DNA from 2 places in the Rhizobium sp. TAL182 genome. Region 1 is predicted to be linked to the other one. Evidence: riboswitches for the same ligand, from Rfam matches in the RefSeq annotation. Region 1 holds a riboswitch; the other holds the start of a gene.
What was found. Region 1 has a riboswitch for FMN ahead of Tal182_RS08575 (DMT family transporter). Riboswitches for the same ligand answer to the same signal wherever they lie in the genome.

Region 2: linked by a shared signal. The riboswitch ahead of Tal182_RS14495 (6,7-dimethyl-8-ribityllumazine synthase) and the one ahead of Tal182_RS08575 (DMT family transporter) in region 1 are both predicted to bind FMN.

Annotation. Positions count from the first base shown of each region.
Region 1 is NZ_CP021024.1:1,706,370-1,711,756, reverse strand. Features, by position in the region: gene Tal182_RS08595 (hypothetical protein) at 1-144, opposite strand, end outside; gene Tal182_RS08590 (class I SAM-dependent methyltransferase) at 308-913, shown strand; gene Tal182_RS08585 (cupin domain-containing protein) at 919-1,320, opposite strand; gene Tal182_RS08580 (aldo/keto reductase) at 1,463-2,449, shown strand; partial or broken gene Tal182_RS08575 (DMT family transporter) at 2,688-3,586, opposite strand; FMN riboswitch at 3,780-3,932, opposite strand; gene hupB (DNA-binding protein HupB) at 4,049-4,324, opposite strand; gene lon (endopeptidase La) at 4,531-5,387, opposite strand, start outside.
Region 2 is NZ_CP021024.1:2,870,660-2,876,046, forward strand. Features, by position in the region: gene Tal182_RS14475 (adenylate/guanylate cyclase domain-containing protein) at 1-130, opposite strand, end outside; gene Tal182_RS14480 (hypothetical protein) at 588-812, shown strand; gene Tal182_RS14485 (hypothetical protein) at 892-1,200, opposite strand; gene Tal182_RS14490 (SRPBCC family protein) at 1,374-1,820, opposite strand; FMN riboswitch at 2,087-2,229, shown strand; gene Tal182_RS14495 (6,7-dimethyl-8-ribityllumazine synthase) at 2,309-2,743, shown strand; gene Tal182_RS14500 (VOC family protein) at 2,989-3,678, shown strand; gene Tal182_RS14505 (DUF1194 domain-containing protein) at 3,982-4,758, opposite strand; gene Tal182_RS14510 (LysR family transcriptional regulator) at 4,895-5,387, opposite strand, start outside.

The sequences.
Region 1 (5,387 bases):
CTCGTAATCTTCCATGGCGATTCGCGCCTTCAGCGCTTTCCGATGCAGCGGCTCGCCGGCGCCAGCCTCGGCGGACGATTCCAGCATCACTTCTTCGGCATCGGCAATGATGGCATTGAACTCTTCGGGCCACATCCGTCTCATGAAGTCGCTCCTCCCAGGGCTCTTTCGTCATTTACAGGCGAAACTTAACCTTTTGTCCGGAAGAAGCAAATTCTTGTCATGCCGTTGTCATCCGCGTCGGCTGCTCCTACGTTCCCGTCATACCGCATCAGGGCCGTCAGCCGCCCCAATCCCGAGATCAGAGATGAAGACACGTGAAGAAAGGCAGGCGCTGCGGGCGAGCATGCCGCGCACCCCGCTCAGCGCCCATCATATGGAAAACGCCCGCCTGCTGCCGGATCGCGGCGAACTGCTCTACCGGATCCCGAATGGCGGCATCGGCGTCGAAGTGGGCGCAGCCTTCGGCGAATATACGGCGGAGATCCTGGAAAAGAATCGCCCGGCTCAGCTATATCTCATCGATCCCTGGTCGATGGATCGCTACAGCTCCGGGCTCGACGCGATTCACACGAATTTCGCGGCCGAGATCGAGGCCGGCCGGCTGCACCTGATGCAAGGCACATCGCTCGACAAGCTCGCCGAATTCGAGGACGACTTCCTCGACTGGGCCTATATCGACACCGACCATTCATTCGAGCTCACCTGGCAGGAGCTCCTGCTCTGCGAGAAGAAGGTGAAGCGGACAGGACGCATTGCCGGCCACGATTTCTGCACCGGCAACACGGTCAAACCGATCGTCTACGGTGTCGTCGAGGCGGTTACCAAATTCTGCAAGGATTATGGCTGGCAATTCGAATTCCTGACGGTCGAATCACACGCGCATTTTTCCTATTGCCTGAAGCGCCTCTGATCAGCTCACGCCTTGCCGGAATATTGATCGTCGCTGACCTTTTCCATCCAGTCGACATGCCTGCCGTCCAATGCCTCGTGGATGGCGATGTGCGTCATTGCCGTGTCCGGGCCGGCGCCGTGCCAGTGTTTTTCGCCCGGCGCAAACCAGACGGTGTCGCCGGCGCGGATCTCGCGGATATCCCCGCTCCAGCTCTGGGCGAGGCCCTTGCCCGAGGTGACGATCAGCGTCTGGCCGAGCGGATGCGTGTGCCAGGCCGTGCGGGCGCCCGGTTCGAAGGTGACGGAGGTTGCCCTCACCCGGGCCGGCGCCGGCGGCTCGATCAGCGGATCCTGGCGAACGGCGCCGGTAAAGTAGTCGGCCGGCGGTTTCGTCGAAGGGCGAGAGCCGGCGGGTTTGATCTCCATGATCGTTCCTTTCCATCCATTGCGGTTGAAGCCTTATCTGCGGACGATATTTGATCGAGGCGACCGATCAAGACCGGATCGGCAATTGCCGCACAGTTGCCCGCCTGATAGGCCAGTGTCTTTCATAACCGGGGAGATGTTCATGAAACACCATGCTTTTGGCCGCATGCCCTTCACCGTCACCAATGTCGGCTTCGGCGCCTGGCAGATCGGCGGCTCCTGGGGCGACATCAGCGAGGCGGATGGGCGCGCGGCGCTGAATGCCGCGCTCGATGCCGGTATGACGTTCATCGACACGGCGGATGTCTACGGCGACGGACGCTCGGAAAAGATCATTGCCGATGTCTTGAAGACGCGCGGCGGCGAGCGCCCGATGGTCGCGACCAAGGCCGGCCGCCGCCTCAACCCGCATGTCGCGGAAGGTTATAGCAAGGCCAATCTCGAAGGCTTCATCGACCGCAGCCTGGAGAATCTTGCGGTCGACAGTCTCGACCTCGTGCAGTTGCACTGCCCGCCGCGCGAGGTGCTTTACCAGCCTGAAATCTTCGAGAGCCTGGATACGCTGCAGAAAGCCGGCAAGATCAAGGGCTATGGCGTCAGCGTCGAAAAGGTCGAGGACGGGCTGAAGGCGATCGAATATCCCGGCGTCGTCAGCATCCAGATCATCTACAACATCTTCCGCCAGCGCCCCGACCATCTGTTCTTCGCCGAGGCGCGCCGCAGGAACGTGGCGATCATCGCCCGCGTGCCGCTCGCAAGCGGCCTTCTCTCCGGCAAGATCAGCCGCGAGACGCAGTTTGCCAGCGACGACCACCGCAATTTCAACCGCCACGGCGAAGCTTTCGATGTCGGCGAGACCTTTGCGGGTGTACCCTTCGAGGTGGGGCTGCAGGCGGTCGAGGAAGTGCGCAAGCTAGTGCCGGCCGGCGCCACCATGGCCGCCTTTGCGCTGCGCTGGATCCTGATGAGCGATGCGGTCACCGTCGTCATCCCCGGCGCCCGCAATGCCGAACAGGCGCGAGCCAACGCGGCTGCCGCCGACCTTGCGCCGCTTTCAGCGGATGTCATGGCGGCAACGCGCGAGATCTACGAGCGGCTGATCGCGCCGCATGTGCATCAGCGCTGGTAGCGCTGGAGGTTCTTCGTAAGGACTACGGCGAGACGAGAACAGCCTCTCATCCGGCTACCCCCACCGACCGGGGTCGAGCCACTCGTCTCGACCTGTCCTTCGGACCCCCGCTCGCGGGGCGAAGGGACCAAGCCGCAACCTCCCCGTCCCCCGCTTGCCTCTCGCAGGGCGCGTCCCCTCTCCCCGTTTTTACGCATGACGGAGACATGACGACCGGCAGGATTTCAGAGAGTCGGCGTCAGGCTGCCTGTTTTCCCCGACGCATCTCATTTCTCATGATGAAGAGCGACGCGGAAAGAATGAGTGCAGCGCCCAACCACAGATAGCCGGCGGGCGCGTAGCCGAAGAACAGCCAGCCGGCGAGAACGTTCAGCGGCAGCTTCAGGTCATCGAAGGGCTGGACATAGGCGGCGTCGGCGCTGGCATAGGCTAGGGTCAGCAGATATTGCGCCACGACCGTCAGGAGGCCAGCCAGAAGGAAGAGCGCGAGTGTCGTGCCTGTCGGCACTGCGAAACCCGCGGCAAGCGCCAGACCGCAGTTGATCGGCGTCAGCAGCACCAACAGCCAGACGGTGATGGTCTCCGGCCTCTCGATACCGGTCAGGCTCTTGGTGATGAGCGATGAGGCACCCCAGAGCAGTGCCGAGAGCACCGGCAGGAGCGCTGCCCAGGTGAAGCTGTCCGACCATGGCTGGAGGATGATCATCGCGCCGGCAAAGCCGACACCGGTTGCTGCCAAGCGGGCGGGGCCGACGCGCTCACCGAGGAACAGGCGGGCACCGAGAATGATGAAGAAGGGTGAGGTCATGACCAGCGCGATCGCTGCCAGATCGGCACCGAGGCAAGACCGGAAACCCAGGCCTCGACACCAAGCGCGGCAAAGACGACGCGCACGACGTGGCGCCAGGGATAGTCCGTCCGCATAGCAGCAAGGCCGGATTTGCGCAGGAAGGGCAAGGAGAAGAGGAAGGCGAAGGCATATTGCCAGAAGGCTGCGGAGGCTGGCGGAAAGGCAAGCTTCATGGTCAGCCATTGGGTGACGACGTTGAGCAGCGAGAAGGCGACGCCTCCAAGCACCATGAAAACGGCGCCGGCAATGGCGCGGGAACGCGGCATTGTAAGGGAATTCTGATTCATGTCTTCCATCCAGAACTACAGCGCCGCGCGTCTTTCCAGACGCGCAAAGGACGCTGTAGCGCTTTTAATTGCTGCATAATTTCATCCTTAAATCGATTCCGATTTGAGGAGTTATGCAGGCGACCAACATAAATCAGGACGCATGAGTCAACGGCGCGCAGACGCCGGCAGTCCTCTGCTCGCTCGCGGCCATGCTCATTCTCTTTCATCCGGACTATACCGTCGGCTCCGGAATCGCACCGGATCTGCTGACCCTTCCCCGGCCAAAAGCTTCGGAAGGCGCTCGCGGGCTCGGGCCGCAGCCCTTACCGCCGGTGGGGACTTTCACCCCGCCCTGAGAACAGCACGTTCGTAAAACAAAGCACTGCCTGCGGCAAGCGGCAAAACAAAAGGGGTCCGGCGGTGCCGAACCCCTCGAAATCCTGCTCAGCCGTTCTCGTTTACGGCCGGCGGACGATCAAATCAGCCGTTGACGGCGTCCTTCAGGCCCTTGCCGGGCGTGAACTTCGGCACGTTGCGAGCCGGGATATCGACTTCAGCGCCGGTCGACGGGTTACGGCCCTTCGTTGCAGCGCGATGAGAAACGGTGAAGCTGCCGAAACCAGCGAGGCGGATGTCGCCCTTGTTCTTGAGTTCGGCCTGGACAACGTCGAAAACCGCGTCAACAGCGGAAGCCGCGTCAGACTTCGTCAGCCCTGCCTTTTCGGCGACTGCGGACACGAGTTCATTCTTGTTCATGTTTCCACCCCTTTCTAAATGGTATGAAACGACTCAAATCTAAGCTAGGCGCAGATTAGGTTTCATCAGGCCCGCCGGGAACCCAAAAGCCCTGCAAATCAAGGAAAAGCAAGCGTCTCCATGACGTTTTCACAAAAAAGGCTGGCGTTTCCGCCAGCCTTTTCGCGTCTTTTGCGCTAATAGGGCACAAATGTGGCAAACGCCACTCAATGCGCTATGGTTGCGCCCGTATCATCAAGGCCTTCGACCGACGTGATGACAGGCGTTTCCACCGTGCCATCCCACTCGATCGGCTCCGGCCGCCGGATCAGCGCGTGCTTGATCACCTCGCCCATCCGGGAGACCGGGATGATCTCCATGCTGTTCTTCACATTGTCCGGAATCTCCGCCAGATCCTTGGCGTTCTCCTCCGGAATCAGCACCTTCTTGATGCCACCGCGAAGCGCTGCGAGCAGCTTTTCCTTGAGACCCCCAATCGGCAGCACACGGCCGCGAAGGGTGATTTCACCGGTCATGGCCACATGCTTGTTGACCGGGATGCCGGTCATGATCGAGACGATGGCGGTTGCCATGGCGACACCGGCCGACGGACCATCCTTCGGCGTCGCACCTTCCGGCACGTGCACGTGGATGTCGTTCTTTTCGAACATCGGCGGTTCGATGCCGAAATCGACGGCGCGCGAGCGGACATAAGAGGCCGCCGCCGAGATCGATTCCTTCATGACGTCCTTCAGATTGCCGGTAACCGTCATGCGGCCCTTGCCCGGCATCATCACACCTTCGATGGTCAGCAGTTCGCCGCCGACTTCCGTCCAGGCAAGACCGGTCACGACGCCGACCTGATCCTCGCCCTCGGCTTCGCTATGGCGGAAGCGCGGGACGCCGAGATAGTCGGCGATGTTGGCGGCCGTCACGTGAACGGACGTCGTCTTGCCCTTGATGATCTCGGTGACCGCCTTGCGGGCGAGCTTCATCAATTCGCGTTCAAAGCTGCGGACACCGGCTTCGCGGGTATACTGCTGGCTGATCGCCATCAGGGCGTCGTCGCTGACCGAGAATTCTT
Region 2 (5,387 bases), 1.2 Mb from region 1:
TCAGCGCGCCGCCGGAAAGCGCCAGACCATCGGCCAGCAGCCGGCGCCCGAGCTCGGCCAGAAACCGTTCGGGACCGGGCGAAGCCGCAGCCTCGTCAATCAGCCAGGCAAGAGAGGAAGGCAGATCCATGGGTTAACATTGGCATTGCAACAGGACGTGGGCAACCCCGGGACATCAGCCCACGGACACTCCTGCGGCCTCTGAGGAGGTCTCCGGTCTCCGCCTGTTGGCAACCAAAATCTCCTCCGTCATGCTCGGCCTTGTGCCGAGGATCTGAGATGATCCAATTATGCGTATGAAAATAAACGGTTGTCGTCCAAACAATCGCCCTGGTCAGATACTCGGCACAAGGCCGAGCATGACGGAGGAGATTTTGTCGGCAAACCGAGGACACCTCTGGTGTCCGGAGGATTTCCTATCGGCACTTGCTCTCGCCGAGTCCCTCCTCAACCCTGTCAACCCCACCGCCCGACAACTCTGTGGAAAACCATTCGCCACGGTGGAAAACAACCGAATAAACACGTTTAAATTGCGCGACATTGATTCGATTATGTGCCAGCTTGTCATCAGCGATTGAGGGGTTGCGATGGGCACGACATACTGGCCGAAAGACCCGCTTGACGGGAATGACATGACGCTATTGACGTCGATCCTTCGGCGGTGGTGTGCGCGCTATGGGATCGAGTTTACGGCCGAGGAAAGCAAGCGGAAGGCGAAGGAACTCATCGAATGGTTCGAGTTCGGCGTCAAGGATCCGGCCGAGCTCGAAGAGCTGATTGACGGAAAGCACTGGCTCGTCAGCCGCATCTGAGCGCGGTCGTTATTTCAACAGATAAAGGCCGGGCGAAACATCGCACCGGCCCTCGTTCGTCCGCTTCTGTCCAAGGCTTTTAGTAGTCATCCCGCCAGCGGCGTTCGCGGTCCCAGCGCCGCTCATAGCGCCAACGCGGGCCATCCCAATCGCGATGACGCCGCTCCCAGCCCCAGCGGGGCGGACCGCCATAGAAAGCTACAGGCGGCGGGCGGCGCCAGTTGCGCCGGCATTCGCCCCAGCGGGTCAGGTGCCAGCCGCGACCACAGGCGTAGTCGACCTTTGTGACAGTGCTCTCAACCTTGATTGCCCCGATCGGCATCGCCTGAGCTGTGCCGATCGAGAGGCTGCCAGCGAGCAAGGCAGCCGCGATAGAAAGTGCCTTCATCGAAAACTCCATTTCATCCAGCCGCAATCACCTTAGGACCACCAAATTGAACTGGAGATGAACTGCACGTTCATGTTTACCGACGAAAAAGCAGCACTTTCTTGACCGCGGCGGATCGTTCTTCCCGCAGCGTCAAGCGCTTGAGGAACATCCCGCCGCCTGTCGAAAACCGTTCATCTCCTGCCGTAAAATGGATCTGGGCCAGGGTTCCGCCCGGCGGCGACCTCGGTGAGCCGTCCGAGGTAATGCGCCCAGCCTTCCTCATGGCCAGCGCATTGCTCCGCACTCGGCAGGCCGCTATGGGTGAGCCGCAAAAGCGTCCCGCCTCCCTGCTCGATCAGGTCGATCTCGACCAGACTCGATCCCGGCGGCACCACCTCGCTGCCGTCCCAGCCGAAGCTGTAGGCAAGCCGATGCACCGGCACCACCTCGCGAAACGAGCCGCGCGCAAAGCGGGCGCCGGTGACGTTGACGAGATAGAGCCCGCCGGGCTCCGGCTCGACCTCGGCTTCCGTCCCCATCCAGCGCAGGATCTTCTCCGGATCGGTCATCAGCGCAAACACCGCCGCCGGCGGCGCCGCAAGATGCGCCTCACGGCGCACGACGAAAGATTCTGGCATGTCTCTCTCCCATGGTTGCTGCCCCGGTTCGGGGGAACGACACATCCTGCTGTTTTGACGTGAGTGTCCTCAGCGAAGCATGTAGGCGTGAAGATACGCCTAGCAAGGGCGGGCATCCTGTAACGCGCGCTTAGCGTGAGACCCTCACCGGCCTCGGCGCGGCAACCTGCGGGCACCTCAGAATGAGGCTCGCTTGGGTTACAACCCGCACCCATCCGGAAACCATCTTACCTATTGCCAGCCCGCCGCCTTGCCCCTATTGTCCGCGCCGTTCTCAGGGCGGGGTGAAAGTCCCTACCGGCGGTATGCAGTTTCGATTGCGAGCCCGCGAGCGCCTTCCTCGGAAGGGTCAGCAGATCAGGTGAGATGCCTGAGCCGACGGTCATAGTCCGGATGAAAGAGAACGTGCGCTGCTGCTGCCCTCCAGGCTGGCGGCGGATGCTCGTGATCGCCTTGGGTGACGTGTCTGTACGCCAAAGGAGATTACTATGACACCCACCCGTTATGCCTTCGTCAAAGCCGGCTGGCACGCCGATATCGTCGACCGTGCGCTTGAAGGCTTCCAACAGCTTGTTCCCGCCGAACAGATCGACGTATTCGACGTCCCCGGCGCTTTCGAAATGCCGCTGCTGTCGCGCGATCTTGCCGCGACCGGACGTTATGCCGCCGTCATCGCCGCCGCCTTCGTCGTCGACGGCGGGATCTACCGCCACGAATTCGTCGCCCAAGCCGTCGTCGATGGCCTGATGCGTGCAGGCATGGATACGGGCGTGCCGGTGCTATCCGTTTCGCTGACGCCGCACCACTATCAGGAAACCGAGCATCACACGCAGATCTACCGCGCCCATTTCGTCGAGAAGGGCCGCGAGGCGGCACGCGCCGCCCTGATGATCGGCAAGACACGTGCCGCTCTTGCGGCCTGAAGCAGGTCGCGCAAAAGTGTGCAGCGGTTTGCGGCAACATGCGTGAAAACAAAAACCTAAAGCGCAAAGAGCGAATCTGAAAGATCGCGACGCGCTTTAGCAGCCGCGCGACAGGCGGCGGGATCGGCCCGCCGTCTCTTCTGCTCCGATAGAATAATTGATTCGACGCCCCGAACGCGCTGTGGTCCACTCGACCCCGACATGTATCGCCATTCTTAATGCGTCCAAACCCTGAGGAGCTGAAGATGAGCAATGCAGTGCGCAGTGACCCCCCCACCGAATCCACGAGAACACGACCGGTCGACACCAAGCTCGAAGTGGTCGTCATCCCCGTTTCCGACGTCGACCGCGCCAAACGTTTCTATGACGGCCTGGGCTGGAGGCTCGACGCCGACTTTGCCAATGATGCCGATTTTCGGGTGATCCAGTTCACCCCGCCGGGCTCCGGCTGCGCCATCATCTTCGGCAGGAACGTCACGGCCGCCGCCCCCGGCTCCGCGCAAGGGCTCTACCTCATCGTCTCCGACATCGAGGCCGCGCGGCGCGATCTCATCGCCCGCGGCGTCGAGGTGAGCGAGGTCTTCCACGACGCATCGGGCGTCTATGCCGGCAAGGACGAGCCCTATCTCTTCGGGCGCCTGCGCATCGCCGGCCACGACCCCGAGCACCGCAGCTACCGTTCCTTTGCCTCGTTCAAGGATCCCGACGGCAATGGCTGGCTGTTCCAGGAAGTCACCACCCGCCTCCCCGGCCGCATCGACGCCGATGAGACGGCCTTCTCGACATCGAGCGACCTTGCGGCGGCACTCCGCCGCGCCGCCCAGGCCCACGGCGAACACGAGAAACGCAACGGCGGCAAGTATGATGAGAACTGGCCGGACTGGTACGCCGAATACATGGTCAGCGAACAGGCCGGCAGGCAATTGCCGTTGTAGGTGGCGGCGGCAGACGTTGGGAGCACCCGGCTCGCCTTCAAACCCCTCATGGTGGGCTTCTTTCCTTTTAAGCGTGCCGTGTGCCCCCTCTGTCCTGCCGGACATCTCCCCCACAAGGGTGGAGATTGGCAAGTGGCCTGACCGTCGCTCCCTCCCAGCCGGCAGCGACAATCACGACGCTTTAGTTGTTTGGGGAAGCCGTTACGCCCAGCCGATCTCACTCCTTGTGGGGGAGATGTCCGGCAGGACAGAGGGGGGTGCGACACGGTGTCCTCTCATCCCAAGTCGCGCCGCAGCCACGCCTCACCGATCGAATATATCCCGCCACTGCTTCTCGCCGATCAGACAATCCGTCGTCGGCGCGTCCGCAGCGATCCTCTCCACCCCAGGCGACGGAGAAATGCCGCTGATCTCGAGCACCAGCTTGCGGCGCACCGCGATGGCGAAATCCTCGATCTTGTGGACCGGCAGCACGAAGCTGCCGGGGCCGCCGATCACGCAATCGGCGTAATATTTGTCGAGCCCGCCGGGGGCATCGGAAGGACGCAGCATGATGGTCAGGCCGTTGATGATCATGCCTGACGCCACCGCCTTGTCGCGCGCGGGTATGACGGGATCGCCGGAATTGTTAGGGCCGTCGCCGGAAACGTCGATCACCTCGCGCCTGCCGCGAAAGGGACCGGTGGCGATCATGCTGGCGCCCTGATCGATGGCGGTGGAGATCGAGGTGCGCCGTTGCGTGGCAATCGGCCGGGCGTCGAGCTTGCCTGCAAAGGCGATCGCATCCGCCTCCGTCTCGATGACCTGCCAGTCGATCATCGAGTCCTGGACGACATAGCCCGCCCATTCGAAGTAGCTGATGGCGATGCGGCCGGTGAGCCCGCCCTTGACCGCATCGATGAATTCCTTGTGCTTGAGCGCCTCGACATATCCATCGCGCTGAATGCCAATCTCCTCGAAATCCATTGACCGCGAGGTGTCGACGGCAAGCACCAGCGTCACATCGACCTCAGCTGGCACGGTTTCAGCGGCCGGCACGACTCCTGAAACACCCATGAGCACCGCAAGCGTTGTCAGCATCGGCAAATCCCCGCGCCACCCCAAGCCGACAGACTTTACCACAGCTTGGCCGGGGCAGGATGCACGGTGAGGCGCTGGGCTTCAATTTTCGGTGATGAAAATGCGTCGCGTCTCAACGGCACCGATTCCAAAACTCTCAATGCAATGGCAGCCACAGCGGGGTGTTCCATGCCTTAAGCGCTTCGAGGAAGACCTGCAGGCGCAAGGGCAGGAAGCGGCGGGTAGGATAGACGGCATGCACGAAAATTTCCGGCGACGACCACTCCGGAAGAAGGCGGATGAGTTCGCCTCTTCGAATCTGCTCGTCGCAATAGGTCGAAGGCAGGAGACCGATACCGTGGCCGCGATAAGTGAAGGCGCTGACCGCATCGAAGTCCCGGCTCGAGACCGGCCCCGACACACGCAGGTCCAGCGATTTGCGGCCGCTGACGAGATGCCATTCCGCTTCGCCGTTGCGGCCGTTCAGGAGTACGCAGCGATGCTCCGTCAGGTCTTCCGGTTTGGCGGGAATCGCCCTGCCCTTCAGATATTCCGGGGCCGCGACCAGATAGCGCACGCTCTTGCCGAGCCGCTGCGCGATCATGGACGAATCCTTCAGGTCGCCGAAACGGATTCCGACATCGATATTC